DNA from 3 places in the Bacillus sp. JJ1533 genome. Region 1 is predicted to be linked to each of the others. Evidence: riboswitches for the same ligand, from Rfam matches in the RefSeq annotation. Region 1 holds a riboswitch; each other region holds the start of a gene.

Region 1 (10,783 bases):
AGACTAATCTAGTTTTGAATCGATAAGATAATGAGCCTGTAGATGCTGGAGTAGAGTTCGGCAACTTGAAAGTAAAAGGTATTTTATTGATAGTATCTGCCGGAATAGAGTTGGTTGTTAAAATAGTAATAGAATCGATGATTTCTTTGCATTTCTCCTCAATATCTATTAGGACCAAATCACAATCAATCCGTTTCAGTTGTTGTAGTGTAGTTCCACCTTTAATCAAGAAATATCCCTTTACCTCCTCACCTGCCCTGTATGTTTCTTTTTCAAGTATTAGATCAATCTTTGCTGATCCTATTCCTAATAATGCCATATATTTTCTCAGAATCATAAATATCCTCCTGTTTGATTTCGATATTATAAACCAATTATTTGGAACTGGAAAACAAAAAAACCTTTACCAATAGGCAAAGGTTTTTAAACAATAAAAGACCTTTACCAATAGGCAAAGGTCTTGCTAACAACGGATTAGTTGCCAACAAAGCCGAGAAAATAAAAATTTCCGAAATGACGACTTTGTTGTAAAAGCTACTCCCCTTTTAAAAAAGGATATAGTATTTATTTATAATACTAGTTTAAGGACTCTTCTTTTTAAAGTCAACCACTTTTTAATTTTTTAGTTCAGATCATTTAAAAAGTGAAATATCTTTTTAATTATTCTTTTGTGAACCGAATAGCTTTAGAATTGGATGTGGTTTTTTATCAATCACCTTCAGCTCATCCATAATGAGATTATTTTCATGTTTCGCTAACCATTCCTTAAGTTCATCCTTATTTTGACAATGGGTTAAGTAAATTTCCCCACCCTTACCTACAGCATTAACTACAAATCTATTCGTAGTTTTTCCCATAATTGTCACCCTTTTTCCAAAATCATATTTAGTATATGATCCATGGCTATTTGGACTTTAATGAATACAATGTATAATGTATTAATCAAAATAGATTGATATTTTCAAGTCACGTATTAGCGAAAATCGAGACTCCTGATGAAGGGTAATTCTCAATATGCTTTACGCGATTTATGAATGCTATTCTAATGCACCACTTTAGATTATGTCAATACACTTTACAATTATATTTTAAAAGTTTAATAATCTTAAAGAAACGAAGAAATATGGAGTTAGAAAGCTTTTTATCCATAAAATCGGTTCTATATGGTCTAATATTGCTTATTTCGAACTTTTTTTGGATTTTTTAGGTATTTACAAGCAATTAGTGAGAGGAGTAAAATAATCTCCATAAATTACAAATTGAAAAACGGCCTAATCTCTAAATCGAGAACGGAGGACCCACTTTTTTGGGGTTAATTCTGCAAATGCAGAAGGGATGACACTCTTTCGCCATCCTACCCGTCAGCTAACTTCGTCGGCTAAAGCGAAGGAGGTCAGAAGACCACCTTATTCAGGTGGCTTTTTTGTTTTTTAAAAACAAAATTGCTGCCCGTCTTTAATGGTCTTTTTGTTATGCCTAAATAAACTATTAACAAAAACCATGGTGGTAATAATATATATATTTGGCAAGGGAAAAATTAACCTGTAGACCATTTCATTTTTACCAGGTCAGTAAGGAGATAAAGATGCGAAAAATACTAGATCATTTGAACCCACCCAGAGTACTAGTTTTGGGATTTGCCATTATCATTTTACTTGGTACCATTTTGTTGACACTTCCAATTGCAACAGAAAACGGAGAACGGCTTTCGTTTCTAGATGCTTTATTTACTGCAACATCTGCTACTTGTGTAACAGGTCTTGTTGTAGTAGATACTGGAGATACCTTTTCACTGTTTGGAGAGTTGGTAATAATATCGCTTATTCAAGTTGGTGGATTAGGGTTTATGACATTTGGAACGTTTTTATTCATGATTTTAGGAAAAAAAATCTCTTTAAAAGAAAGACTGCTATTGAAAGAGGCATATAATAATATCTCTCTTGCCGGGATTGTTAAATTAGTCAAGCGAATATTACTATTCTCTATAGTCATTGAAGCGCTTGGGGGAATGATATTATCGATTCGTTTTTCTTACGACATGCCACTTGGTAAAGCCCTATATTTTGGTTTTTTTCATGCTATATCTAATTTTAATAATGCCGGGTTTGATTTAATGGGGGAATTTCGAAGCCTTACTCCCTATGTGGGCGATCCGGTTATTGTCTTTACAGTTACAACATTAATCATTTTAGGTGGCTTGGGATTTATCGTATGGAATGAACTTTATGAATACCGGAATACTCGCAGATTATCTGTTAATACGAAAATTGTATTAATGACAACAATCATTCTAGTAGGGAGTGCAACGATTTTAATCTTCCTCTTTGAATACGGGAACAATCAAACATTAGGCCCATTATCAATTACAGATAAAGCTTTAGGAGCATTTTATCATGGGGTAACTCCAAGAACAGCCGGTTCAAATACTTTGTCAATTGCAGATTTAACCTATTCTTCTTTATTTCTGACAATCTTCCTTATGTTCATTGGAGGCGGTTCTGGATCAACAGCAGGAGGGATTAAAATTACGACCTTTGCTTTGTTAATGGCAACTATTTGGACTCAATTCAAAGGAAAAGAAGATGTTGTATTATTTAAACGCAGAATTGAGACTGAAACGATCTTAAAAGCATTAACTGTGGCTACGTGCGGTGCCATGATTGTCACCATCATAACCTTTTTATTGAGTATTACTGATAAGGGATTCCCGTTTATTATGTATTTATTTGAAGCAGCTTCCGCATTTGGTACTGTCGGCTTATCGATGGGGTTAACCCCCGAGCTATCTTCAGTCGGTCGTATTTTCATTATTTTAACGATGTTTGTCGGAAGGCTAGGTCCGCTCACGCTCGGTTTTGCCTTGACAAAAAGGCGCAAAAAAGAAGCTTATCGTCATCCAAAAGGAAATATCATGATTGGATAATGTAGAAGGGTTGGGAGAGATAAAGATGAACACAAAACAATATGCTGTGATTGGTTTAGGTAGATTCGGAACAAGTATCGCCAGAAGATTGCATGAAGCTGGCCAAGAGGTACTAGGAATTGACATCAGTGAGGAGCGAGTGGAAGGTGCCGAGTCTTTTGTGACTCATGCTGTTATTGCAGACAGCACGGAAGAAAAAGCACTCACATCTATTGGAATCGAAAATTTTGATTGTGTGATAGTAGCTATTGGGAACGATATGCAAGCAAGCATTTTAACCGTCATGCTTTTAAAGAACCTAGGTATTAAGAAAATCATTGCAAAGGCTTTAGGCAAACGCCATGGTCAGGTATTAGAACATATTGGAGCTCATTGGATAGTATATCCAGAGAGAGATATGGGTGAAAGAGTCGCCAATCAGCTACTCTCCCCCAGCATGCTGAATTATATTGAACTCTCGAAAGAATACAATATAGAGGAAATTGTGATTCCTTCAAAAATGGCTGAAAAAAGCCTGCGAGATCTTGATATTCGAGCCAAATATAATGTTAGTGTGATTGCAATTGTCAGTGGTACAGAAATTATCATCTCCCCTTCTCCTGACCATGTTATTCATTATGGGGACTTACTTGTAATGATTGGACACAGGGATGACTTAGCGAGATTTTCACAGTTAGAGTAAGGACTGCATCATATCGGATATAAACATGAGGGGCACATGTGCACTTGAATTTTAACCTTGCAGGGGACTGTTTCTATTGAATTGTTATTTTTGAGCAAAACCTAACTTCAAAAATCTATGGATTAGTAAAAAAGAAATCGGGTTCCAAGCCTTAACTCTTCATAACCATCAATTACAGAAGAGGATGTAAGAAATGGTGCTGATTACTTTAGCATTATGAGGCAAAATCTTGAGACACTTAAGAAAGCTTTAAATTAAATTTAAAGCATAGGCCCTTTTAGACCTATGCTTTAATTCTGACTTATTGGGAATTTTTTTGATTAAAACACTTTAAATCCACTCCCTTGAAGACTTCCTTTTCTGTATAGGATTTTTTTAATCCTTTTACAGAAATCGCTGCATTGACCATACTTTTCTCCTCCTTATAATAAGCGCAACAAGTCTCTAGAATAACTATATTCCACTCCTCTGTCTGATTGGTATTCTGTATTACTTACTACTATATTAAAAATATAACTGAATAGTGAAGATGACACATTTCATTTGTAACCAACTATTCTTTCGAAACTATTTATTGAATTTACTTTTTTCCATTCGCTTCATGATACGCTGATTTAAATCTCCATGACTTGTAGACATACGTTATAACGGTAGCCTTAGTTCGGCGGAAAGGAAGCCAACTCGAGCCCAGTGACGGTTTGCTTAGTTAGCGTCGATTCTAGGCGAAACTCCACTTGGAATTCACTGTTAGCCACGACCAATCGTATCATTCAACTTCTTGCGATATTTGTCCTTCCAAGATTGCTCATCCTTCACCAAGTCATCGCAGAAAGCAGCCACGTCCTCGCCCGTAAGTTCAGTGACTTTCTTGCCTTCCGCTGCTCCTTCCTCAAAGAGGTCTAGAATGCCGGCGAAGATACGGCTGCTGTCCTTCCAGTCGGTGGGACCACCACCAGCAGTCCACATATATTTTTGGATAGCTTTGTAAGCGTTGCGGTACTCACTTGGAAGTGCCTTCGCACGTGCCTCCATCTCCCTCCATTCCCGCTTGTCATCCAGACTTCCGATAATTTTTTCAAAAATATTCATTTTACTTCTCTCCTTTTGTTTTTATATTAGTCTTAAGTCCGTTAATTTTACTTGAGATGAAATCCCATTTTTTCCAGAAGATCTTAAGCTGCTCCTGACCTGCTGTGTTGAGTGTGTAAAATTTTCTCGGTGGTCCCATAGTGGATGGCTTTTTCTCGATGTGCACCAGATTATTTTTCTCAAGCCGCATTGTAATCGTATAAACTGTGCCCTCAACCACATCAGTGAAGCCAAGTTTCCGCAGATGTTGCGTAATTTCATAGCCGTAAGTTTCGCCACGGCTGATGATTTCAAGCACACAACCTTCAAGCACCCCTTTCAGCATTTCCGTAATGTTTTCCATTCTTTACCTCCATTTATATTTTATTTATATTTTTTCAGTAATCATTAACACAGGTATTTTGTGTTACTGATATTCAGTATTACTAACTACTAGTATATAGTATTACCAATTAGCGTCGCTTGTCAATAAAACTTTTCGTCAAAAAAGCCCTATTACGACCTCAAAGGTGTTTTATCAAATTTGAATCTTAGACTTTAGCCAGACAGGTGATTATTCTCAAGAAGAGCTAAATAATTTAAAAATGATTGATGAAGGGTTTGATGACCAAGAACTCGCTCATTTTCGTGGTTTTGATTTACTTGTTTAATTGACCAAAATAATGATTAGTAATACCAACGGTCTCCACTTGCAAAAAAAGCAGGCACTATTCAGTTACAAACGCATCGAGTACAAATTTATTTGATGCGTTTGTATTTTTAGGGATAGGCTTATCAATATGTTTTAGAAGAAATGTACTTAAAAACCTGCTTCGTTAGCAAAATAACTTCAAAAAAGTGCATTAATCCTTCTTGGATCTTTCTTTTTCAACTAAACTGCCCCATTAGTTTAATAACTCCAACAAAGAAGTGCCTTAATCCTTCTTGACAACGCACCGTTTACTTTAAGTATATTACTTCACAATCAACATTCCTCACTTACTTTAATGCAATATCGAACAAAATAATATTAGTTTGGAAGTTTAGTAGTAATAGCGATTAGTTTAGTTGTTAAAACTTCTAAAATGGGAGACGTAGTTAATTACCTTTTGTTATCGAACGTAAATTCAGTCATATTCATGATTAACGTAATTTCCGTTATGGCAAGCGCGGAATTGACTCGGTGAAAGTCCTGTATTTCGTTTAAATGCATTATAAAAGCTAGAGACGCTTTGATAGCCTATTTGATAACCAACCTCCGTACTATTAAGGTTCGTCGTTAAAAGGAGTTCCTTAGCTTCATTTACTCTTATCTTTTCTAAATATATTCTTGGTGTATACCCTGTTCTTTCTTTGAAGATACGATTTAAATGAAAACGACTTACTCCAACCCTAGATGAAATTTCATGTAAAGTCATATTTTGAGCATAATTATTTTTTATCAATCGCTTAGTATCTTCCAAAAGGCTTTCGAACGGGTCATATGTTTTTATATTTAGATCTGGTTGGCATCTTTTGCATGGTCGATAGCCTGCACTTTGGGCTTCGTTCGCATTTAGAAAAAAAGAAACATTTTCGCGATTAGGAACCTTAGACTTGCAAGAAGGACGGCAGAATATTCCTGTTGTCTTAACCGCGTAAAAAAATATCCCATCATATGCTTGATCACATGAAACTGTTGCTTGCCACATAATATCTTTTGAAAGGTTATTTTGATCCTTCATTTCTTTTTAACCCTCCCTTGTAGGAGAATCTTACTAAAAGTCATATAAATCGTATATAAAAACACAACAATTATCGGTACAAATATATACAATTGAAAAAATGGAAGAATCAGCAAACATAAAATGAAAGAGGTTAACGATGCAAACCATGCTAGTGTGTACTTCCTAAATAATTTAAGACCCGCAGCCATTGAAAGAATATAAACTAGAATCCCAAGAGAAGTCGGTATAAACAAAATAGCATCAAAAGTCAGGGATAAAGTCTTCGTCACTAAAACACCTACCACCGAAAAACAGATAATAAACAATACCATCCGTCTTGGAATTTTAATAGTTTCATGATATTTTGAAAAAAACTTTGGAAAAGCACCATCCCTACTTAATGAATATCCCAATTGTGTTAGGCTGGCTACAAAAGCATTTGATGTACCTGTACAAATAATTAAAGCTAAAATAGCTGTGACTACTTTGGCACCTAAGCCTACCGTATCACCCATAATTACACCTATAGGAGAAAGATTGCTTTCTTGACTGCCATATGTCGCTGTTCCAATAGTAACAATGCTTAACGCTAAAAATAATATTCCAATGACTATTGCACTAACAACTGCTCCTTTGACAATATCCTTTTCTGGCCTTTTAAAGTGTTCGGCTAAATTACAAATCGCCTCCCAACCAAAAAAAGACCAAAAGATAACCGTTATAGCACTCCCGACAGAAAACCACCCATTCGGAACAAAGGGAGTAAAACTCCCCCATTCTATTCTCGGAAGTGATACAAATATTGCTACCAGTAAAAGTATCAATAATAAGGAACTTAAAATCAATGCAACTTTACCACTAACGTTTACGCCGTAATAATTGGAAGCACCTGCAATTACCAAAATAAAGATTGCAATTACAGTTGTTCCAAAACCTAAAAATCCAAATGCCTGACTGACATAATAAGCACCGGTTAAAGATACAATCGTTTGACCGACTGCTGCTGTTACAAAGTAAAACCAGCCAACGATATTGCCAAGATGATATCCAAAAGATTTTCTAACAAATGTTGCGGCTCCACCAGCATCAGGGTATTTTTTTGCCAAATTAGCAAAAGAAAAAGCTAGCGGAAAGCTAATTGTAATAACGATAAGCCAAGATACAATTGATACGGGCCCCGCCATTGAGGCTGTTACCCCTGGTAAAAAAAGCACACCCGAGCCTAGAATAGAAGCAATATATAATGCAATTCCTTGAAATAATCCAATTGATTTATTATTCATGACCTACATCCCCTTTATAGCAATTAGTGTACTAGAATAGGGATGAAAAACTCTTCCTTTTTTTTGCGTTCTAATTCTTAATAAAGCAATCAAAAGCATTTTTATTATAGTTCGTATTCCAAAATCTGTACGGATTGTGGAATAAGTGCTAAAGACGATTCTTCAACTCCCTCATTTTGATACGAATATCTCTCGAGTGCTCACTTATTTCGCAGGATTTCATATCCCTTTAAAAAAGGTTTATTGGTGATAGAAGTGAGTTCAGATCATTGGCATAGCTAAATAAAGGAGTTAGCATCATTGTTAATAACAGTTTCTTCCGTTATCTTAGATGCATAAGAATAACCTTCACTTGTTATACTAGGACCTTTTCTATCTCGTTATTTCCATTCTGAAATATCAACAACAATGCTGTCTTGTCTTATCTTAACTTCCCATACAGTTCCTCTCATTTTATCATCTTCTTTATAATGTCCGTAAGGGTATTCTCCATTGCCTACCGCATTTTTACTACATGTAGAGATATATAAGATGATAAATAAGAAAATAACTAAAAATGGAGTTCTTTTCCCCAAGTAGCTTCCTTCTCTTAATGGATTAGACATATTATTACTTAAAATGTTTTATATCTTTTTAAACTAACCTGCACCGTTAGCTGAATAACTTCAACAAAAATAAGCGATAATCATTCTTAGACGCCCCCGTTTTCCTCACTTATATAATATATTAGTTCAGGTGCGTTTTTATATCTTAATTGTCAGGAGCTTGAAACAGAGTAAAGACCTCCGAAGAGGAGGTCTTGGTTTCCTATTATAAGGGGTGTTAATTCATGCCATGCATCACGTGTGGCATCATGTGTGGCATACTAATCAATACAGCTTGTGACTGGGTAACATTGTCATGATGTGGATGATGATAATGATGATGTGGATGATGTGGATGATGATGATGATAGTGATGATGTGGATAATGATAGCTACTCATTACATAAGGATGATATCCAGATCCCATAATATATGGACTATACCCCATTCCATACCAGTTTCTTATATCTCCAAACATATTTTCACCTACTTTCGAGATGGGAATTTAACTAATTTCATGTTATGCCTTAATTAAATGAATGAGCTTATCTTCTCTCAAAATAGGTGTTTACCTATTAAATAAAAATCCTGCATCATCCAGTTCCACTAAACTGTTCTATAAGTTGAATAACTTCAACAAAAATTAGCGATAGTCATTCTTGAATTATCGCACCCTATAGTTTAAGTGAATATGTTCACAATTTTTTTCACCTTAACAAAATCTAATCCCTATATGTGAAGGGGAATATCAACAAGACACCTTCTTACTAAAGAAAAGGGCCCTATTCTTGAATAACTGTTACCTCATAGAAAATCATTTACTTATTCGCCTTCCAAAAATGCTGTCAAAGCCCACCAATTCATCCGCCGATTACTAGAATCTAGTCAACAATCAGCTCCTGTTTTTACTATAGAATGGTTACTTGCCTAATCATATCGATTGGTGAGATTCTAGTGATTCATGACAGTGACTTCATATAAAAACAAACTTGTCTAGCAATTTCTTCTTCATTAGGCTTCTTTATAGAACCATCACCAACAAGTAAACCATCAATTAACACATACGTTACTAATGGCCCTACAAACCCTCTTGCCGCGACTCTTGTATCTTCCACTGAAATACTGCCCACTTGTTTCGCTTTTTCCAAAAGACTAGCAATGCTGCTTAACACCTGTTTGGGAACAGCCTCTTGAAAAAGGATACCTAAATGAGGAAAGCGAGATATCTCTGTAATGATGACTCGTGCCAAACCTATATATTCCTTTTTCATTAGATGATCTATAAGACGTTGACCGATCATATTTAAGGCATTCTCCACTTCTTCTTGGCTGGATAGTGACAGTTGATTCATGAATGAAGAGAATTCTTCCTGTGAAATTACTGAAATCAACTGATTGATTACATCGGTTAATAGTTCTTCCTTGCTGGAATAATAGACGTATAGCGTTTGCTTCGATACCCCTGCCCTTTCCCTCACCATATCCATGCTCGTAGCAGAAAAGCCATTTTGTAAAAACAACTCCTTTGCAGCATCATGAATTTGTTCTTTTTTCTTTTGCGATCTGGAATTCATTTTTTTCAAAACTCCTTTTTCAGACTGAACAGTACAGTTTTATTGTATCGAAAATGATTTACATTAGCTATACCACTTTTTCACTTAAGAAATAAAGGTTCAACACACCTAAGAGTTCTTTTTCCTGTATATACTCACTGTGATAACCGATATATCCATCTGGTCTGATTAGGACAAAACCGTTCTTGTTTTGAAGTTTATAAGCTTGGGAAATCACATTTTCTTTATCATTTAAAAAGTGTTCATGAATCTTCGTTATTCCCACTTGATAAACCTTAATAGGATAGAAGTCAAGAGCAGAAATTATATGGTGAATTGATTGATGGTTGTTCGTGAAGATAAGAAGGACATGGTTAGTTGTTTTTAAATGGTCATATAATCTGTTACCATTACCGAATGTAACATCGGGTGCACGGTCCCCTGCTTGAAGTGATGCATTTAGTTTCAAAAGTTTTTTCAATGTTGTCGAAGGTTTCCTGCCATTTGTAATAATTGAACTGTGACGATAATGAATGCCGATTTCAGATAGAGCCTCAATCAAACGTTGCCTTACAGGCTTCTTCGATGTAATAATAGGTGCAACTCTCTTTCTAATATAATTGAACAATTGATTTTCATTCAAAAGCATTCGTGTCACACGTTCAGTACCTGCCAATAACTTATTCCAAACAGGTACTCTTTCTTCTGAATAGCTGTTTAAAAGATCTAATGGTGAATGATTTTGAAGGACAAGTGCAAGTTTCCATGCTAAATTGAACGCATCTTGTATACCTGTATTCATCCCTTGGGCACCTACTGGGGAGTGAATATGAGCCGCATCGCCTGCAAGGAAGGTTCGGCCCTTTCGTGGTTCTTTAACTTTTCTCTGGTTTACATGGAATCTTGATGTCCAAGATGGATCACTGATGGACGTATTCGCTGGGCCAACTTTATTAATGAAATCCTGAATTTCTTCGATTGTAA
Region 2 (10,783 bases), on a different contig from region 1:
GATGCTTCAAATGCATTTTTAACCGTGAGATGTGGTGGAATTAATGCATAATGTGGGTCATACCGTTTACGATACGAATTAGCCGTGTCTTGAAGTTTTTTGGATGGGAAGATAACAATGCCATATTTCATTTGTATTGCCCTCCTTATGGATTAATAAATCAAAACAAAGTACTTGGTGTAGATTTACGAAAAATAATAACACAATTATATCAAATATCTGAAAATGATAGTATACCAAATAGGTTATTTTAACATTTTTGAAAGGGCTCTTGGTAAATCAGGCTGCCAATACTTCCAGGTATGGTTACCATTAAATTCTTCATAAAAATAGGGATAACCCTTATTCACAATGATGTCATGCAATTCACGATTTGGGGTTAGAAAATCTTCAATATCCCCCCTTGTTGTTTTCACTTCGGTTTCACCTGTTCCTATCACATGATACAAATCGAGGAGGTGTGGCTCTTCAAAACTTTCAACCTTTTGAAGGACGTGTTCATTCACAAGAGGTGATTGCAGCATCACTTTTCCAAAAGTATGGGGGTATTCGAGTGCTGTTAATAATGATATAGTCGCTGCCAGTGAATCCCCAATCAGTGCGCGTCCTTGCCCCATTTGATACGTTGGAAACTCTCGATCGAGAAATGGAACCAGTTCTTCTCCTAAAAAGCGCTTGTATAAATCATGCTGCTCACCATCTGGATGGTACTTCCTACGTCGGTCTGAAACACTTTTATAAGGAACCCCAATAATAATGGTGTTGCTAATTTCGCCTGTTTCCAATAGCTTATCGGCAACCCTTGCAATCCTGCCAAGATTAAAATAGTCACGTCCATCTTGGGCGATAAGAATATTGTATTTATAAAGGGGAGAGTATGATGCTGGTAAATAAACAATCAGCTCAAGTTCTTCATTTAAAATCTTACTATGTATAGTCATTTCCCTAACGGTGCCTTTATTAACCATGATTTTAAATCCTCCATACACTCAATTTACACCTTAATTATACCGTTTAGAAAAGGAAAGCGACAGGAGAAATCCCTGTCGCAAATCTGTACTTATTAAGCAGTTGTTTGATCCATATGTTTCTTTTCAGATTCTGCAACATATACGGCACATGCAGCATCACCTGTGATATTTACTGCAGTACGCGTCATATCAAGTAATCGATCAATACCGATAATTAAACCAATACCTTCAGCTGGTAGACCAACGGCTGTTAGTACCATTGCTAGCATGATTAACCCAACACCAGGAACACCAGCTGTACCCACACTGGCTAGTACCGCAGTTAAGATAACCACCAAAATTTGAGTGAATGTAAGGTCAACACCGTATACCTGTGCAATGAAAATGGTAGCAACACCTTGCATAATTGCTGTTCCATCCATATTGATTGTTGCTCCTAATGGTTGAACAAAGCTACTAATTTGTTCAGGAACCTTCAGATTTCTTTGTGCAGTTTCCATTGAAACTGGGAGTGTAGCATTACTACTTGATGTACTAAAGGCAACTGTCATGGCAGGTGCGAATCCTTTAAAAAATTCGATTGGACTTCGTTTTGCCAAGAATGCAATTGTGCCACCATATGTTACAACCGAATGGATAAGTAAGGCAGCGAGTACAATTAGGAAATAAGCGAGCATTGATTTAATTGCAGCATATCCTTGACTTCCAATCGCAGTTGCAATTAATCCAAATGTTCCATATGGTGCCGTTTTCATAACAAGATTTACAAGGTACATCATAATTTCATTTGCTTGTTCAAATAGATTTAGGATACCTTTCGTCTTTTCACCTAAAACGGTTAACGCTAACCCTATGAAAATAGCAAATGCAATAATTTGCAACATGTCGGCATTATTCATTGCCGTAAAAGGATTCGTTGGGATAATATTTATCAATGTCTCCATAACCGGAGGAGCTTCAGTTGCCCCATCGTAAGTAACTCCTTCTGTATCAAAACCTCCGCCAGCACCTGGCTTAAAAATGGAGGCAAGGGCGATTGCGATTGTAATAGCAAGTGTAGTTGTTGCTAAAAAATAAGTAATCGTTTTTGCTCCAATTCTTCCAAGTTTCTTAGGATCACCCAGTCCCGCAACTCCTAGAGTAATAGATACTAAGACAATTGGAACAACAAGCATTTTAATTAAATTCAAGAAAATTTGGCCAAGTGGAACAAAAACCCAGGTGTTAGCGTATTCAAAAATCTGTGGTGAGGTTAAATTTAAAATAAGACCAACAATAGCACCTAAACCTAACCCTAATAAAATCTTTTTAGTTAATGACATAAACAACCTCCTCAAAGATGTAGTTAAATATTGTGTTAGTGGCAAAAGGGAAATGTGAATTGGGATGAAATCCTATTTTAGGAGATACAAAAAAGCCACGAGAGTATGGCTCGTGGCCTTAAAGTTGATTTGCGCACAATCTCTCTCCTGATGCTTACGAGGTTAGCTGTCGGATTCGGATGAAGAGTTATATCCTACCTTTATAAAAAGGATTCACCCCGAGTGCATTTCCTTTTGCACGTGATGGTTCCCCCGTTTCCCAATTTTGGGAATTAAGCGATTATTAAGTTGTAATTTATCTTAATATTATATTTATATCTCATATTCTGATATTTTGTAAATACTACTTTAGTATGGTTTTAACAGTTTTAATATTTCTTGGGCCTAAAATCTTTAAAATTACTAAAACCAATTGACAATCTATCCAAACAGATGTATATTATAAATTATTCATATATAGTGATTCCGTAGCTCAGCTGGGAGAGCGCTACCTTGACAGGGTAGAGGTCGTTGGTTCGAACCCAATCGGAATCATCATTTAAAAGCTCCACCTTCCTTATATTTAAGGGGGTGGAGTTTTTTTATCTTTTCAACATATTAAAAAGATTGAATATAAATGAATAATGTAAAAGAATTAATCCAAAGTTTTGATACAGCCCTTTTGAATACAATCTAATTACATATTGAATTTCCCTACATCAGAAATGTTTTTTCTGAATCCTTGAAAGGAATGTGGTGGCAATGGATCAAATTAAACTAAAAAAATATTTGATTAAACTAAGGGAAGATGCTCAAGCAGCGATTTTACAGTACACCAAAAACAATGTCTCTGACACTACAACTCTAAGTAAAATCAATTTAAGAGCTTTTTTTGCATTGCATAGAATGGCTCATCCCAATTTGAACAATATTTTACGTGAAAAAGGATTTTTGCCACTTTCAAACAGTAGCCCCCATATCATGGATACCTTAAATAAAATCATCCATCACCTTTCCAAGGAAGATTCTGCCCCTAACTTAAATCAGGAATATATTGAAGTAAACACTGCCAAATCATTAAAAGAAGATCGTAAGGATCACTTGTTTGGAAAAGCAATAAATAACAAACATATAATGGTTACTCTTGACCGTAAAATGCTTATTACCCCTGAAATTTTTTACGATTTACTGCAAGCCGGTATGACAATAGCAAGAATAAACTGTGCACATGATGAATTAACGGTATGGAAAAAGATGATTCATTCTTTAAGAATGGCAGAAGAAACGTATCATGCAAGATGTGTTAGAAATACTTCGAAATGTAAAATTTTCATTGATCTCCCAGGACCTAAAATTCGAATTGGGCAAATTATACCTAGTAAAAATAAAAAAGGAATAACAGATAGCTTTATAAAAATAAAGAAAAATGATATTTTGCGAATTTATAAAAATGATAAATATATTGGGATTCCTAAAACGGATAATGGGCCAGCGTCGGTTGGAGTTACATTACCTAAAGCTTTACGAAATGTGCGAATCGGTGACAGAGTGTATATCGATGATGGAAAAATATTTGCGAAGGTTTTATCGAATACAGAGGAGTGCATCGAGACTAAAATCCTTTTAACAAGAAAGAAAGAAGAGACGATCTATCCGGAAAATGGTATAAATTTTCCTGACTCCCTTGTCCATTTAAATGTACCGACCGTTTCTGAATCAGATTTAACGATTTTGAAATCCATGTATAAAGACATTGATTTAGTTGGAATTTCCTATATTAATCACCCAAAAGATATTCAAATTGTAAAGCACCAGTTAGAAATGTTGACTGAAGATAAAAAAGGGATTATTGCAAAAATAGAAACCAAAAATGCCTTATTATCATTATCAAAAATAATTATGGAAGGATTAAATTACGGTTTGTTTGGAGTCATGATTGCAAGAGGGGATTTAGTAATTGAAATTGGCTTGGAGCAGTTTTTAAGTGCTCAAGAAGGAATTCTAGAAATCTGTCATGCTGCCCATATACCTGTTATTTGGGCAACAGGGGTCTTAGAAAATATGAATAAAAAAAATATCCCATCAATCCCTGAATTAACAGATGCGCATGCAGGTTTAAGAGCAGATTGTATCATGTTTAATAAAGGTCCTTATGTTCCACATTCAATTGAATTTTTACAAAAGCTGAACGAAATTAACCAAGACCCACAATTTCATTTGAGAAATTCAATGGTGTCATTCGTCCAATATGATTTTTGATTTTTGGAGTGATAATGGTCGTGAATCTCCCTCATTTGTACTAAAAAAGTTGTTAGAAAACAGCCCATTTTAGATAAATGCCCAAGAATTATTACATTCGCGGAATATATTGTAATGAAAATATGAGGAGGGATAACTTAGTATGAATGTGTATGATCAGCATTTTGTAGGAAGTCCACAAGGACCAATGATTGATTCAAATGATAGTAGGATTTTTGGAAGACCATTTGGATTTGGAAGGCCATTTGGGTTTGGAAGACCTTTTGGCTGGGGATTTGGGAGACCTTTTGGCTGGGGATTTGGAAGACCTTTTGGCTTTGGATTTGGTGCCCCATTCTTAGGAGGCGCGTTATTAGGGGGATTACTAGGAAGTACCTTAGCTGCTCCATGGGGCTATGGATATCCATATGGTTATGGTTTTGGATATCCAGGTTATGGATTTGGATATCCATTTTATTAATATGTAATGCTAGTCGGTTACCTATATTTGGTAACCGATTTCCTTTTTTAAAAAAAACCACCCAAATTAATGAGTGGTATCAATTATTCAATAAGTATATTTAAGCTGACTTACTCACAGCCTCTTTTCTTTCTTTTCGCTTTTTCGCGTACTCAGCTGTTGCTGTGAAAAGGACATCAGATGATGAGTTAAGGGCGGTTTCACAAGAGTCTTGAAGGACTCCAATAATGAAACCAACACCGACTACTTGCATGGCAACATCGTTTGGAATGCCGAATAAGCTTGCTGCTAATGGTATTAGTAAAAGGGATCCTCCCGCAACACCTGAAGCACCTGCAGCTGAAATCGCCGATAGAACACTAAGAATAAGCGCCGTTGCAAAATCGACTTCAATGCCCAGAGTGTGAACGGCCGCAAGTGTTAGGACAGAAATTGTTACTGCAGCACCTGCCATATTAACAGTCCCCCCTAAAGGGATGGATACCGAATAAGTATCCTTATCTAATCCAAGTCTTTCACATAGACTCATGTTAACAGGGATATTCGCAGCAGAGCTACGTGTAAAGAATGCTGTAATTCCGCTTTCTCTTAAACACTTAAAGACAAGCGGATACGGATTTTGGCGAATGTACAAATAAACAATCAATGGATTCACAACTAGTGCGATAAAGAACATACAGCCAAGTAGAAGGGCTAGGATTCTACCATATTCCATTAATGCTGAAAGACCGTTTGTAACCAATGCGTCGAACACTAAACCCATGATTCCGATTGGAGCTAGGCTAATAATCCATTTTACAACAGTTGTGATTGCCTCAGATACATTGGATAATAGAGTCTTAGTAGTTTCGTTTGCATTTTTTAATGCGATACCAAGAATGATCGCCCAAGCAAGAATTCCGATATAGTTTGCATTCATTAGCGCATGAATAGGGTTGTCCACCACATTAAAAAGTAATGTTTGAAGCACCTCTAAAATCCCACTTGGAGGAGTGACGTCTTCTGCACCTGTAACAAGTGTTAATTTAATTGGGAAGAAAAAGCTTGCGATTACCGCTACCAATCCTGCTACGAATGTTCCAATCGCATATAATCCAATAATCGATTTGATATTCGTTTGAGTTCCATTTCGGTGTTTAGAGATAGCGTCAATAACTAAAAATAAGACCAATACCGGTGCCACTGCTTTTAAAGCACCTACAAATAAAGAACCGAAGATGGTGACCCATTTTGCTCCCTCGGGAATGACTAACGCTAAAAGAATACCAAGAAGAATTCCAAACAGTATTCGTTTAACAAGACTAATTTGGTTCCATTTGTGAAACATATCTTTCATATTCTTGCCCCCTGTTGAAAATAGCATTTGCTGTTAATTTAATATTTTGTAAGTTTAACACGAAAATTAGTAATTGTGAATTAATTTTAAAAGGGTGGAATTCCTTTATTAGGAAAACAAACAATCCTGCAATATAGTATATATAAAAATTTACTTGTATAATATCATTTTATACAGGGTTTTTCCAAATTCAAATTTAACAGTATATGATAAGGCTGCATATCTTATAAGGTGGCATAACGAAAACTTAAGGGTGGTGAAAATGAAGATCTTATTAGCTACATTTTGGCCTCTTCCTCAAGTAGGAGGGGTATGGAGTTATGTTCAAGGACTCTATCAAGCTCTCATTAATTTGGATTATGAAGTTGACATTTTAAGTCAGCATCCGATTGAGAAAAAATATTATATCATAAATGACGGGCGATCCATAAATAAAGCCATAATTACAAATTCCGTTCAGAAAATTATACAGCCATTTTTCAATTCCAGTCATCCTGATATGCATTTAATAACCAGACATGAAACTGAAAGATACGGTTTTGAAGCAGCAGCAGCCTATTTTGGTTTGAACAAATACGATTTAATTCATACCCAGGATGTTATTTCTACAAGAGCACTTTCACGAGTAAAACCTAAAGAGACGCCTCTAATCTCAACTCTTCATGGATGCTATACATTTGAGTACATTCGTCATGTTAAAAAAGCTGTAACCGAATCAGAATTGCAAAAATGGAAACAAACAATTATATCACGGTATTTAGCTACGAAGGAACACTATGGCGCTGTATCAAGTGATGTAACAATTGTGCCGACGTTATGGTTAAAAAACTTGCTTACAACTGAATTTAATATTCCTGATAAACAAGTGAATGTTGTTCCGTACGGAATTGATATTAAGCATTTTATGAAAAAAATGGAGGAGCAATCGGAGCCATCTCCACCCAAAGCCAATTTTATCATAGGGTGTCCTGCAAGATTGGATAGAGTAAAAGGACATAAATTTTTACTAGAAGCCTTAGCGAAACTAAAGCATCACCGAAATGACTGGATTTGCTGGTTCATTGGAAATGGCAGTTTACTCAAGGAATTAAAAACTACGGCAAAATATTGGGGGATTGAAGAACATATCGCCTTTTTAGGAACTAGAAATGATGTGCCCGCATTATTAAAACAATTAGACTTGATTGTTTTGCCAAGTTTACAGGATAATCATCCATTTGCTCTTATGGAGGCTCAAATTGCTGGAAAACCGATTGTTACGACTGATGCAGGTGGAATTCCGGAAATGGTTACCCATTATAAGACAGGATTGATTTCCCCAAAGGGGGAAAGCGATATTTTATATCAAAATATAAAAAGAGTAATTGAAAATAAGAAACTTAGTAACAGGCTTTCTGCTGCGGCAAAAGAACAGGCCATGAATAATTGGCCCATTGATAGGATGATAAACAGGACGCTTGAAATTTATCGACGATTAACGGAGGACCCCCAACATGGGAAAAAAGCCTAAAAAAAAATTCAATAATAAGCAATCCTCAAAGACAGGAAAATACACAAAAAAGCCAACAAATTTACAAGAGGGAACTCTTGATAAAAAAAATTTTGATTCACCAAAAATTAAAAATACGTTTATTACGAAACAATCAATTGGGGATAACTCCAATGAATGGCAAAAAATACGTGAAGCCTTACCTGAACACTATGAAATACCTGATCCTGATATTTATAAGGAACTAAAATTATTTTACAAAACAAGATAGAGTAGTCAGTTAGTTATATATGATTATCCAAGTAAAGGAGGAATCTATCTTGTGAGAGTTTTAATTGCAACTTATTTCTTTCTTCCCCAGACTGGCGGTGTTGGAACATATATAGAATCAGTAAAACAAGAGTTGGTACGAAACGGACATGATGTTGATGTACTCGGACAATCACCTGACTTAAAGGAAGTTTATATCACAAATTCCGGCCAATCCATTTCAAAATCAATCATATATCCGATGCTCTCACGAAGTATAAGTGAGTATTACAAAACCAATTTCCCTCATTTAGATTCCTGGATTTTTCAGAAAGAATTGGGCCGATATCGGTTTGAATTAATTGCCTCATTATTTGATTTGTCACAGTATGACGTCATTCATACACAAGATGTGATATCAACAATCATTTTTCAGAGAATAAAACCCAAACATATACCACTCGTTTGTACTATTCACGGGCAAATGACCAATGAATTGATGAATTTAGGAATAATTAAATGCGAAGGTACAGATCGATGGCATTACCAAATGGCAGAAGAGTTAAATGGTTTACTTTCTGCAGACAAAATAATCGTACCAACCGAATGGATGAAACGGGAAATCAAAAAAAACTTTGACATTCCATCAGACATCTATGTCATCCCTTATTGTGCAAGGAATATTCCCAGCTTTTTAGAAAAATTAGAGACAGAACCGGATCCGCCTGTACCAATCACAAAAAATAAAACAATCATTGGCTGTATTTCTCGTCTTGTTTCCTATAAAGGACACCCTATTCTAATTGATGCCCTAAAAAAATTGAAAAAGCGGAGAAAAGATTTCGAATGCTGGATAATTGGAGATGGTCCGGATAAAGATTATTTTCAGAAATATTCGGAAAAGAAAGGATTGACGAATTTTATAAAATTTTTGGGTTCACGCAATGACGTCCCCTCTCTCCTCAAAAAAATGGACATCGTCGTCCTGCCAACTTTGCAAGATAATATGCCTTTTTCCATTATAGAAGCTCAAATAGCAGGAAAAGCCATTTGCGCTACAGAAACCGGTGGTATACCAGAGATGATTGATTCGGGTCATAATGGGTTTCTATTCCAGAAAAATAATTCTAAACAATTATCAGAACAATTGTTGATGCTGATACAGAATGAGAAAATTCGTAAAACATTAGAAACTAACACACAACAAATGGCTTTAAAACAATGGGCTCCTGAACTTTTATATCAGCGGTTAAAGAATGTTTATGATGAATTGCAAATTGAAGAGTCATTAAAGCCAAACGTAATGGTTGACTACCCACTATTAGAAAAGTATCGGATTTCAATAAAGAGCAAATATCAGATTCAGACTTTTAAAGATATATTTCTATTTGATACATTAGGTTCTTATGATGAAGCGATATGTTCGAAAATTATGGAGCGAATTCCCGACACTTATTGTCTGCCAGATCTAAAAATGTTGAATAAAATTGTTGAGATAACATTGAAAGGAGAAGTAAATGGATAGCAGCAAACAATTAAAAATGCCTGACTTTATAATTATCGGCCAACAAAAGTGCGGAACGAGTGCATTATATGTTAACTTGGTTAGGCACCCCAATATCGCCGCAGCTGAACAAAAAGAATTGTATTTTTTCAATAATCATTATGAAAAAGGGTTGGATTGGTATCGCAATCAATTTCCTTCATTAGTCTTAGAAACTGCCAACACCATAACTGGAGAAGCCACCCCAAATTATATTGATGATCCTTTAGCTCCTCAAAGAGTGTTTCAATGTATGCCGAATGTCAAATTGATTATACTTTTGCGAAACCCAGTGGATCGAGCATACTCTCAATATCAAATGGGTGCAAGAAATGGTTCTTGTATTATTAACGGCCGTCTACCATCTTTCGAGGAATTCATTGAAAAAGAGATGAATTTACCGGAAAATTATTATGAAAATTTGGATAGAAAAATATATTTAGAGCATTATCGGTTTTTAGAAAGGGGGATCTATATAAATAAAATAGAAAAGTGGATTAAGGTTTTTCCTCAAGAACAGATGATGATTATCAAAAGTGAAGAATTTTATCATGATCCTTACAAAGTCTATAAGGAAGTACTTGCTTTTTTAAATGTACCAGTCTGGGAACCGAACAAATTCGAATTTATTAATAAATTTAGAGACAAATATCCAAAACTAAATGAAACTACAAAACAGGAATTGATTTCTTATTTTAAACCGTATAACGAGAGGCTTTACCGGTTTTTAGGAAGAGATTTACAATGGGAAAAATAGCTTATAGATTGTAATTGTGCAATAGTGATGCTTTATGCTTTTTTCTGTAGTAAAAATATTAAAGGCTGTTGATATTATCAACAGCCTAAATTTTATTGGGGCATTTTCTAATTCGTTAAATAAAAATCATAACTTTCCGTTAATCCTTTAAATAAATCAAATGAGGGATTCCAACCTAAAACATTCTTTGCTTTAGAGTTATCCAATCTGCTGTAAAGAATTTCCCCTTTTCGCTGATCGCGATAAGTAGGAGTAGGAGAATTTCTTGCAATGGAAGATATAATCCTGTAAAGTTGATTAATACTGATTTTCTCATTTCTGCTGATATTCAAAATTTCATTCGAGCCGTTATGCAGTGAAAGGACATTAGCCCTTGCTACATCCTTTACAAACACAAAATCCCGTGTCTGCTCTCCGT
Region 3 (10,783 bases), on a different contig from region 1:
CACCATGAAACGAATCATCACTCCACTCCATCGTCCCCTGCTCTTCATTTGTATGGACTAATGTGTCAATCCATGCCTCGTGATTTGCCTTATCCTCTTGTTTAGATTGATAAATAAAATCTCCTTCAGCCGAAACGATATAAAATTCCTCATTTTTATCGTTATACAAATTTTCACTTAATTCAAGGATTTTATCTGGCGTAATTTCCAGCGTGACATAGGCAAGAACGTCCTTCGATGGTGAATTGATAAACGAACGATGAATCGATAAAACAGGCTTTGGCCGTTTGACATTAACAATATTATCCAAGTTCTTTTGGAGATGAATCGGTTCAATATACATATTGCCTGGGCTGTTTTTGGCCTTTTCGAACGCTTCCTCGTTTCCATTCACTACCTTATTTGCAAAGACGACCGCTGATTGCTTTGAAATGGAGATAATTCGTTCATCATTGGCAAATGTAATATAGACCCGTTCAATGTTTTCTTCCGCATATAAAATCGTTTGCAAAACATCCTTTACGGTATCCAAAATCGGATAATGCTTTTCCGTATGTGGGGACCTTAAAAAACTGACAATATCAGGATTATTATAAAGTGAAAGCGATAATCCATTCAACTCTCGAATATAGCTCGTCAGATTTTCCTTCCCTTGATATAAGAGACTCTTATTCTCTTGAACGACTTGATCCTTTAAAGATTCTTTAATATGAAAATAGGTAATCGCAATGGACGTCCCAAACGGCACGATTGTAGTGAGCAGTAATAGCACAATCAGCCTATTTCGAATACTCCTCTTAAACAAAGGGCACCCCCCTAAATATATACAATATTAGTATAAAATAGAAAGCACATCTAGTATAGACATGCTTTCTACAAAATTTGGGAGTTTCCACTGTGTTAATGGATTACTTCAGGTCATCCCATGTTTTTTGAAAACGAGCTAATAATTCATCGTAATCAATTTTTCCGGCTGCATATTCTTGAATCGCTGCTGCTTTCTCCATGTTCGCACCATCTGGCCATCTAAACCAAGTCCAAGGAATCGTTTTTTCTTCTTTCGAATAGTCCAGAATCGAAGTACCAAGGTCACCTAATCCGGTTGGTTCGATGTTATCGAAAGCAGGGATAAATGCGAATTCTTCTGTAATAAATCGCTTACCTGTATCGGATGAAACCATCCAATTTAAGAAATCCTTTGCTTCTTGAAGGTGCTCAGAGTTTTTATTAAGCACCCAGTTGTTTGGAACCCCTACTGGCAGACGATTTGCTGACGCCTCATCATCCGTCATCGCAATTGGAAGGAAGCCCATGTTGATTTCCGGATTAATTTCATAAATCATATTTTCTGTCCAGTTTCCTTGTTGAAGCATCGCTGTTTCACCTGATGCAAACAAAGTAACTTGGGTATTATAATCGGTTGTAAGTGGATTATCATTTGCATATTTCAACTCTAAATCTAGTACATTCTTAAAGTCTTCAAAATGCTTATTACCCTCAATTTTTTCAGTTCCAGCATAAAGCCCTTCGATAAATTTAACAGGGTCATCCTGTTGGGCAAACGGGATATTCAGTAAATGCTGACCAATAACCCACCATTCTCCATAGCCTGCTGAGAATGGAGTAATCCCTGCTGCTTCAAGCTTTTCTGCTGCTTCTTTTAGCTCTGAGAAAGTTTTTGGAGCCTCGCTAATTCCAGCTTTTTCAAATAAGTCCTTATTATACACAAATCCATAGCCTTCTAGGTTAACAGGCATGCCGTACAGCTTGCCATCTGTGTCCGTCATTGGAACTTTACCGATTGGTAACACATGCTCAACCCATGGCTCATTTGAAAGATCGGCTAAACGCTCTTTCCAAAGCTCTAATTCTTTGAATCCACCGTTGTTAAAAATGTCTGGCTCATCGCCTGAAGCGAATTTCGCTTTTAATGCAGCACCATAGTCAGCACCGCCACCAACTGATTCAAGCTTAATCTTGATGTTTGGATGTTCTTTTTCATACTCATCAATCATCGCTTGGAGTTGATCAGCAATTTCAACCTTGAACTGCATCATGTTTAGAGTAACGGTTTCCTCCCCGCTTTTTCCTCCTTCACCCTTGTCGCCACTTGTCTTCTCCTTATCGGAACAAGCACCAAGGATTAATACCAAAGCCATTGTTAACAAAAGCAACATGCGTTTCATTAACTTGTTTCCCCCTTTAATATATGAATTTTTGTATTATACAAAAATGTATAACCCTTATTTAATCGACCCTGCTGCAATTCCTTTAATAATATGTCTTTGTAAAAACAAGAAGAAGATAATGATTGGTGTGATACCAAGTACGAGTGCTGCTAATCCCATATCCCATTGTTTTGTGTATTGAGCAAAGAACGAGCTTGTTGCTAATGGGATCGTCCGTAGCTCTGCATCTGTTAAAACAAGTAATGGCAGTAGGTAATCATTCCAAATCCATAAGGTGTTTAAAATGATCACCGTCACGGTAATCGGTTTTAACAATGGAAAGACAATTCGCCAAAAGACGCCAAACTGCGAACAGCCATCGATTCTGGCAGATTCCTCAATTTCAACAGGCACCGTCTTCACAAATCCATGAAAAAGGAAGAGAGACAGCGGTACGCCAAACCCAAAGTACATGATCACAATCCCTGGAATACTATTGACGATTCCTAACATACCACCTAGCTTCATCAACGGAATCATAACAGATTGGAACGGAATCACCATGGCTGCGACAAAAAAGATAAATAAAAAGCTACTAAATTTGCCACCCGTTCTGACCAACTTCCAAGCGGCCATCGAACTAATCACGACAATTCCTATATTACTTAAAACCGTAATAATCAATGAATTCCAAAACGCTCTTGGAAACTGAATAATCTCCCATACTTTCACAAAATTCGCAAATAAAATTTCCTTAGGCCATGCAGCCGCATCAATTAAAATCTCGGAAAATGCCTTCACGGAATTAATGAAGACGAAATAAAATGGGATGAGAAAAATGAGACCTAACACAATTCCCAAAATCTCTAATAAAAAGGTTCTTTTGGTATATCTTCGGTTCATTATGCCTCAACCTCCTTTTTCTTCGTCATTACAACTTGAACAGTTGTAAAGATTGCCACAATGACAAAGAACAAGACCGCTTTAGCGGTACCTAGACCGAAATTGTTATACTGAAAGGCTTCCCGATAAATATTAATCGCGACAGACTCTGTTGAATTAAACGGTCCCCCGTTCGTCAACGAAATATTAATGTCGAAGATCTTAAAGGCCATCGAAATCGTTAAAAAGAAGCAAATCGTAAACGCTGGAAGAATTAACGGCATGATAATCTTCGTTAATACATTCCAATTCGAGGCCCCATCAATTCTAGCCGCCTCTATGTAGGATTGATCAACTCCCTGTAATGCCGCAATATAAATGACCATCATATAACCAGCCGTTTGCCAAGCAAATACAATGACAATTCCCCAAAAGGCAGTAGCCTCATCACCTAACCAGGCAAGCTTGAAAATCCCAAGATCGGTGTATTTTCCTACTGAAGCAAACCCCTTCACAAAGATAAACTGCCAGATAAACCCAAGCAAGAGTCCGCCAATGACATTTGGCATAAAAAAGACCGTTCGTAAAATATTTCTTGTCTTTAATGCCCCATTTAGCAATAGCGCTAATCCAAATCCAAGTAAATTACTAATGATAACAGCGGCAAACATAAACCTCGTTGTAAACCAGAAGGAATTGAAAAACTTTGCATCGTTGGTAAAAATCTTTTTATAATTCTCAAATCCAATCCATTCCACTGCAGAGCTAATCCCATTCCAGGATGTAAATGAATAATAGATCCCCATTAAAAATGGGATAATTTGAATCATCACAAAAAACAATAAAGCAGGTCCCACAAAAGCTGCATAGGTTAAGACGTTTTTCCACTTTATTTTTCGTTTCGGTTTAAGTTCGAGTTTTCGACTCAGTTGTCCTCCCGTTTCGGCTGTCTTCGCTTCCATTTACACCACCCCCTCCAAATTGTAACCGTTTTCTTTTATTATAACGGTACAACTGTCATAATACAGGAAACGATATTGACTGTTAGGGGTACAATATTGACATCGTGATGACTTTCGGACTATTTTCTTTAAGGTGGATCATGAAAATCATCTGTTTTAGACAAAAAGCCTCAGTCAGAAGATGAGGCAAAATAAAAAAGGAAACCGGGGAAGTCCCAGGTCTCCTGTATAGGTTTAATGTTAACTAGTCTTCTTCTATAAAAATCTCTTGCCCTTCCTCGTTAATATCGACTTTCAGTCCTGCATCTTGTTCTTTATTTGTGTCAGGCGGTTCAGGCGGTTCTGTTACCTCATTGCTATTCTGCTCGTCGTTCTTCCCTTTCTTAAACTCATTCATGGTAGATAAAAAATCCTCCGCTAAATCTGACGGAATGATTCCCGTTCCATATGTAGCACCGACATTTAAGCTCCCGCTTAAATCTTTTACTCCAAGGTGAGCAATATTATTATTCAGTTCATATTTGTCAATTAGCATACGCTCAACCTTTATATCCTGATATACAATGGGGAGTTCGTTTGATTTCGTTTGACTGCCCAATGCTTTCTTTATTTCATTACATTCATTAAGGATATGTTTATTTTCAGTTTCACACTGTTCAATCCGCTCTTTTAAGCTAGCCATGTCATGGGTAAGTATATGAAGCTGTTCCTTTAGTTTGTCCATTTCGTGAAACCACTGAGCCTTCAATCTTTTTTCCACAGTGGCGATGATTTTCGCTTCAAAATCATCAGGTATGCTAAAATCCTGCTTTTCCTTTTTTTCCTTGATAGCTGTTTTTTCTAATCCATTCATGGTGGAAAGGGCAAGAAAATGGCTTTCTATTTTCAGGAATCGCTTCATTGTCACTTCAAGCGTATTGATTCTCTTAAACTCTATTTCAAGCTTTGCGATTCTCTTTTCTAAAGCCTCCCGATCATTTTCCTTACGAACATTTCTTTTAAAAGGCAACTTTTTCATCACCACCCTTTCCTATTTTTTCATCATAACAGGCTTAGTTATGGAACCGTTTTTTGGGGATAAGCATTTATTCGATTACGACAAATTCCTCTGGTTCAATTTTTCTGTGATAGGTGATAACGAGGAGACCGTGGTTGTATCTGGCTCTTATCGGATTGCCGTCTGTTGGTTCTGGAAGCGCAATCGTGCGCTCGAATTCTCCATACACTCGCTCATTTTTTAAGGTTGCATCTGGTTTAAATGGTAATCTTGAAATTCCTTTGATGGTTAAGTTTGACCCAACTACTTTTAACTGGATGTCTCTTTTGTCGATGCCAGGGATTTCGATTAAGATGACAATCTGAGCGTCAAGCTTGAAGATATCTATTGGAGGAAATTCAACCGATTCAGTTGTTCGTCTTGCTTGTTCGGCAGGTTGTTCTGCCTCCATGTCCCGCATGATTTTTTTGGAGGATTCCTGATCAAACACATGGTTCCAAAAATCACCCGTTTGGTAATTCTGCGCAATCTCCATCCACTGCTTGAGCTTTTCCATATCCACGATGCTTCCCTCCCGTTTTACACATCAAGCAAAAAGCCACTTACTTCTACTACTATTCATATTGTTTGATTGACGATTCATTCCTCTGATTTCGTACCAGCATCCCCTTATTTTTGGTCATATAAGAAGTAGATGCCCCTTCATTCAAAAGGAGGGACATCTAGTTCTGTATACTGCGTATCGGTTGCCTTAGGAAGCTTGATTTGAAGATACTCATCTTTATAACTTGTCACAGCTCCTTTTTTCTTTACAAGCTCAGGCAAGGCAAACAAATGGTAACTTTCCTTATTCGGATACCCCTCAATAATGATTTGGTTAGATGTATGAAAAATTTTTACGTTTGATAATTTCGACGGATCCTTTATTCTAAACTTTACATATACGTGATCATGAGAATCAAATATTGAAGGAGTGAATTCACATTCTGTTGATTGTTCGGGTAAGGATATTTCTCCATCATCACTTACTTGATTCTCATGAAAAGCACGATTCAATACAGATGCATTATTTTGAAAAAGATCCAGGGAAGTTGACATTGATTTTGAGATAGATTCTTGAACAAATTTTTCAATGCTCGAAGACTCTCCTGAATGTTTCAACAACTGCTGCATGATATCCTTAAAAGGAAAGAAGGATTGAAACGGGAACATGGGATAACCTCCTTAAACCGAAGCTAAAATTGATTTGAAACCGGTAATGATGGGTTGAAAATCTGATCTTGATCGGACACATCTGTATCCAAATAACCCCCTGCAGTTATAGATGAATTGGGTGATAAATCCCCTAAAGAAAAGCTTAATGATATATTTTTTGAATTGGCCGTATGGCTGTTATGAACCGTTCCGCCAATATCAAAATTCGCATTTTGACTCATACTATTCGTCTTTATATTAAAGATATTGATCATATAGGGCATCTTTTTTATTCCTTTCTCTTTGACTTTATCCTTCATTACATTCGCCTAATTGTAGAGAGACTTCTGCTGAATAAAGGTTAACAGCAATCAATCCTGAGCTGCATTTACAACTGCTGGGTTACCGATATCGCCTTGATCATTTAAATCTGGATCAATATACACATTCTCCATTCCTGCAGTCGTTGGTGAAAGATCTCCATAGGATGAATTTTCCCCTTGGGACTTTGAGTTTGCTGTGTGAGCATTATGAAAGGATTCACCAATATTCACTGAACCGTTATTCGAAATGCTGTTAACTTTCATGCTATAAATATTGATATGAGTAGGCATATTGATCACTCCCCCTTCATGTTCTTTTATCTTATGCAATAGGCATGCAGGCTGTTATCCTAATTTTGAAGATGTTATTTTTATACAAAAAAATAAGCACATTTCTATTGTTTAGAAATGTGCTTACTTGATTTAGTATATATTAAGAAGCTTGAGCTTCAGTTAGCGTTTCAACTTTAGCAGGTGGTTTGTATTGACCTTCCCATTTCGCAACAACGAGCGCTGCTAATGAATTTCCTACTACGTTAACCGCTGTACGTCCCATATCAAGAATACGGTCAATACCCGCGATAAAGGCTAACCCTTCAGCTGGTAAACCAATTGTACTAAATGTCGCTAATAGCACAACAAAGGAAACTCCAGGTACTCCTGCCATCCCTTTAGATGTGACCATCAAGACCAACATAAGCGTAATTTGTTGACCAATGCTTAGGTGAATTCCATACATTTGGGCAATAAATAATGAAGCGATGGCTTGATATAGAACAGATCCATCTAGGTTAAAGGAATAACCTGTTGGAATGACGAAAGTCGCAATATGCTTCGGGCTTCCGGCTTTCTCCATTTTGTCCATAATTTTCGGAAGGACGGTTTCTGAGCTTGCTGTTGAAAAGGCCAAGATGAGCTCTTCTTTGATCATCTTCAGTAATTTAAAAATATTAAGCCCAATGAATTTAGCCAGTAAGCCTAACACAACAATCACAAAGAAAATCATCGTTCCATATACAGTAATCGCTAATTTCCCTAATGGAATAAGGGATGCAAACCCATATTTAGAAATTGTTACACCGATTAATGCAAATACACCAATTGGGGCATACTTCATAAATAAGTTGGTTACATAGAACATGGCATTTGCCATACCTTCAAAGAAACGTAAAACAGGTTTTCCTTTTTCACCAATTGCTGCAATTCCTAGACCAAACACGACCGCAAAGAAGATAATCGCGAGCATATCGCCTTCAACCATTGCTTGGATTGGATTGGTCGGAACAATATGAAGCAGCGTATCAGTAATCGATTTGCCTTCTTGTTCCTCTGATGTGTTGACATAACCAGAAATATCACTTTGCTCTAGCTTGTCCATATTTAAACCAGCACCGGGCTGAAAAATATTGGCAGCAATCAAGCCGACTGCAATCGCGACTAATGTCATGCCTATAAAATACGTTAGGGACTTCGCACCTAACTTCCCAACTGATTTCAAATCACCTACACCAGCAATCGCAACGATGATACTTGAAAGCACGATTGGAACAACAATCATTTTAATTAGTCGGATAAAGAGATCTCCGAATGGCTGTAATACACTTTGTGCCGTTGGACTTCCATAGAAGATCCCACCGACGATAATCCCTAATACAAGACCAATAAAAATTTGAGTCGCTAGACTTAATTTGAACTTTTTCATAAATTACCTCACCCTCTTGTTGTTTTTTTTGACGTATTACCTTAGGTAAGGGAAACAAATGAATACGATAATTCTCCACAAAAAAAGCGGCAAGTGCCGACTTTCGAACTCTATCGTTCTCGTTCCCACTAAATTGCTTACGAGGTTAGCTTTCAGGTTAGGACTATCGGAAACACTGAGCCCCTTCTTTTCAGAATTCACCTATAACGGAAACGTATCCGTGTAATTATTGGGTCCCCCGCTCTTATTAAAAATAAGATTAAGCATGAATCAACTAATTGAATTCTATCATTAAAATACTATTTTAGTAAAGAATTTGTTATTTCCAGTGGGGGTGTGGGAGTGTCAATAGGGCGAAAATAACCTTTTAAACCATAAAAAACGACGTTCCGATTGGAAAACGTCGTTATCTAGTCCATTGGTCTGGATTGTGAAAAAGGTTATTTTTATATAATTATCGTTCAATCTATTATTTTATATTTCTATTCCTCATCACTACCCCGATATCTCTTATATGGAAGCGGATTCCAGGTTCGGTATTCGAGGTCATCTTTACGTAAGGCAGCAGGAATATCGTCCAATATTTTCTTCGCTACCTCTAGTTCACGCTCAGCTTCTGATTTATCCTGGTATAAAAATTCATCAGACGCTTTTTCCAAGGCTCGACTCACTTTTACCTCCAAGTTTTCAACGACCATTTGTTGCTGACGAGAAATCGATTCGCGCGCTTCTGCTACCCAAGTCGGCTGGACAGAACGAAGGTGGTCTGTGACATAACTAAATTCTTGAAAGACTTCCTTATAGACACGGTCTGCATTTTCGCGGACATCCTTAATCGCTGCTTCTAAATCGTCGATTGTGAGCTCAGACACCTCTAATGGACGCTTGCGTTTGGAACCACCGATTCCCTTTGAATGGAGATAATAAGGAAAAATAGACTTTATCGTTTTTCCAACAGGAGCAATAGCAAGCCCATCCTCGTCGACACCTTTAGGCTGCACACCTTGCATGGCAATCCGAGCAGATTCCGGTCTTACAATTTCCTTCGGCGGCAACACACCATATCTTAGTAATTCACGGATACCTGTTCCAGAAATATTGATGCGGTACCGATCATCGTGCGGACATGTCTGCTCGGTTGCTGGGCTGTCACAGCGTGTGCAATAGAACACTTCATGGAATAACCGAATATCGATGCCTAGTTCTTCATTTGTAAACGTATCAAATATCGTGTGACTTGCATACTTATCATAATAATCCCCAACACCTGCATGATCTCGGCCAATCAATGCATGGGTACACCCGTAATTTTTCATAATAAGGGCATGGAGAACCGCTTCACGAGGACCTGCAAAAATATAGGTCACACGCAGTGGTGAAAGAATTGTTCTCTCCTTTGGATAATACGTATCAAGCACAGCCTGATAGGATAACATACGGTATTCATGTCGAGTATATTCACGCTTGGCCATCTCAACTAGCGGCTGAACAAATAAGCCATCCATTTCCTCAAGTGCATTACGATGAATATATTCATGACCGCGATGCAATGGATTTGCACCGGTAATAAAACCTCCGACCGATTTGAATTTTTTCTCCTCATAGAATAGTTTCCATGTATCCTTCGGTTCGATCCGCAAATTTTCAAATGGCCCCCAATGGACACGGCGAAGTAACTGAATAGGACCACCTAATGCCGTTTCCCCCATTCTTCGATAAATGGAATCAACTCCAGGGTGATTACGGTCAGTCGTGCCAAATAATTGTTGGGCCCGAAATTCTCGGTCATAGTCGAAAATATCATCTAATTGTAAGATCGCGACTGGCTCCTTCGTTTCATCGACTAATGCGACCTCATCTCCCACAGATAGGGTCTGAATCACTTGCTTATTTCGGTCGCCAATCGGTGCGAAGCTTAGGGGCACTGGCCAAACAAGTCCATTAGCCAGGCGCCCTTCTGTTAATACGGATTTGTAATCTGTTTCAATCATAAACCCTTCATTTGGAGAGAGTACACCTGTGGCAATCATTTCAAGCGTTATGACAGCCTCCAAATCAACCATGATGTATGGAAGCTGCTTTGCCCGCTCCATCGCTTGATCTCGTTCTTCTCCAGTTAAAACACGGTTAACTAATTTCCCCCCATGTGGCTGTTGTGGATACCTTGTCACTTTCTCTTCCACATTTATATCTTGGTTCATTACCAATCCACTTCATCCCTTTACTAAATTTTTTACGACGTTTATATTCAATCCCCTTATATAAAACGCGGTATTCTACTAAACTCTTATTCTGCTTTTTTAAAGCCAGTATGTGCGCGGACAGCCACTTCGGCATAGCGCTTCACATCATTTTCTTTCGAGAAAATCGTTCCGAGATATCCACCAAGGAAACCTAATGGCACACTAATAAGTGCAGGATTATCTAATGGGAAGATTGGATTCCCTACAAATAGTGCCGCCCCTTCAACAGGTGAAAATACACTAGGACTCATTGATACTAAAACTAAGGCTGAAATTAAACCGGAAAGAATTCCCCAAATGGCTCCCGATGTA

Evidence for each region. Region 1 has a riboswitch for cyclic di-AMP ahead of V7138_RS05790 (TrkH family potassium uptake protein). Riboswitches for the same ligand answer to the same signal wherever they lie in the genome.
Region 2: linked by a shared signal. The riboswitch ahead of V7138_RS08965 (dicarboxylate/amino acid:cation symporter) and the one ahead of V7138_RS05790 (TrkH family potassium uptake protein) in region 1 are both predicted to bind cyclic di-AMP.
Region 3: linked by a shared signal. The riboswitch ahead of V7138_RS01210 (cation:dicarboxylate symporter family transporter) and the one ahead of V7138_RS05790 (TrkH family potassium uptake protein) in region 1 are both predicted to bind cyclic di-AMP.

What each region holds. Positions count from the first base shown of each region.
Region 1 covers NZ_JBALOV010000009.1:10,975-21,757, forward strand. Annotated here, with positions in the region: gene V7138_RS05780 (sporulation protein) at 1-337, opposite strand, end outside; gene V7138_RS05785 (hypothetical protein) at 657-857, opposite strand; cyclic di-AMP (ydaO/yuaA leader) riboswitch at 1,259-1,395, shown strand; gene V7138_RS05790 (TrkH family potassium uptake protein) at 1,586-2,923, shown strand; gene V7138_RS05795 (potassium channel family protein) at 2,949-3,605, shown strand; gene V7138_RS05800 (DUF1048 domain-containing protein) at 4,353-4,694, opposite strand; gene V7138_RS05805 (PadR family transcriptional regulator) at 4,696-5,037, opposite strand; gene V7138_RS05810 (bifunctional transcriptional activator/DNA repair enzyme AdaA) at 5,801-6,397, opposite strand; partial or broken gene V7138_RS05815 (APC family permease) at 6,381-7,662, opposite strand; gene V7138_RS05820 (hypothetical protein) at 8,043-8,237, opposite strand; gene V7138_RS05825 (hypothetical protein) at 8,485-8,724, opposite strand; gene V7138_RS05830 (TetR/AcrR family transcriptional regulator) at 9,206-9,820, opposite strand; gene V7138_RS05835 (FAD-dependent monooxygenase) at 9,888-10,783, opposite strand, start outside.
Region 2 covers NZ_JBALOV010000018.1:23,534-34,316, forward strand. Annotated here, with positions in the region: gene V7138_RS08955 (YjcG family protein) at 1-131, opposite strand, end outside; gene V7138_RS08960 (alpha/beta hydrolase) at 246-968, opposite strand; gene V7138_RS08965 (dicarboxylate/amino acid:cation symporter) at 1,064-2,293, opposite strand; cyclic di-AMP (ydaO/yuaA leader) riboswitch at 2,429-2,582, opposite strand; tRNA gene V7138_RS08970 (tRNA-Val) at 2,755-2,827, shown strand; gene V7138_RS08975 (pyruvate kinase) at 3,035-4,531, shown strand; gene V7138_RS08980 (hypothetical protein) at 4,719-4,991, shown strand; gene sstT (serine/threonine transporter SstT) at 5,092-6,327, opposite strand; gene V7138_RS08990 (glycosyltransferase family 4 protein) at 6,590-7,837, shown strand; gene V7138_RS08995 (hypothetical protein) at 7,821-8,087, shown strand; gene V7138_RS09000 (glycosyltransferase family 4 protein) at 8,139-9,590, shown strand; gene V7138_RS09005 (sulfotransferase domain-containing protein) at 9,583-10,365, shown strand; gene V7138_RS09010 (NAD-dependent epimerase/dehydratase family protein) at 10,473-10,783, opposite strand, start outside.
Region 3 covers NZ_JBALOV010000003.1:19,114-29,896, forward strand. Annotated here, with positions in the region: gene V7138_RS01165 (sensor histidine kinase) at 1-805, opposite strand, end outside; gene V7138_RS01170 (ABC transporter substrate-binding protein) at 909-2,186, opposite strand; gene V7138_RS01175 (carbohydrate ABC transporter permease) at 2,244-3,071, opposite strand; gene V7138_RS01180 (carbohydrate ABC transporter permease) at 3,071-4,012, opposite strand; gene V7138_RS01185 (hypothetical protein) at 4,257-5,030, opposite strand; gene V7138_RS01190 (Hsp20/alpha crystallin family protein) at 5,098-5,565, opposite strand; gene V7138_RS01195 (Hsp20/alpha crystallin family protein) at 5,712-6,221, opposite strand; gene V7138_RS01200 (spore germination protein) at 6,245-6,487, opposite strand; gene V7138_RS01205 (spore germination protein) at 6,575-6,817, opposite strand; gene V7138_RS01210 (cation:dicarboxylate symporter family transporter) at 6,960-8,228, opposite strand; cyclic di-AMP (ydaO/yuaA leader) riboswitch at 8,348-8,504, opposite strand; gene V7138_RS01215 (sulfate adenylyltransferase) at 8,711-10,429, opposite strand; gene V7138_RS01220 (solute symporter family protein) at 10,516-10,783, opposite strand, start outside.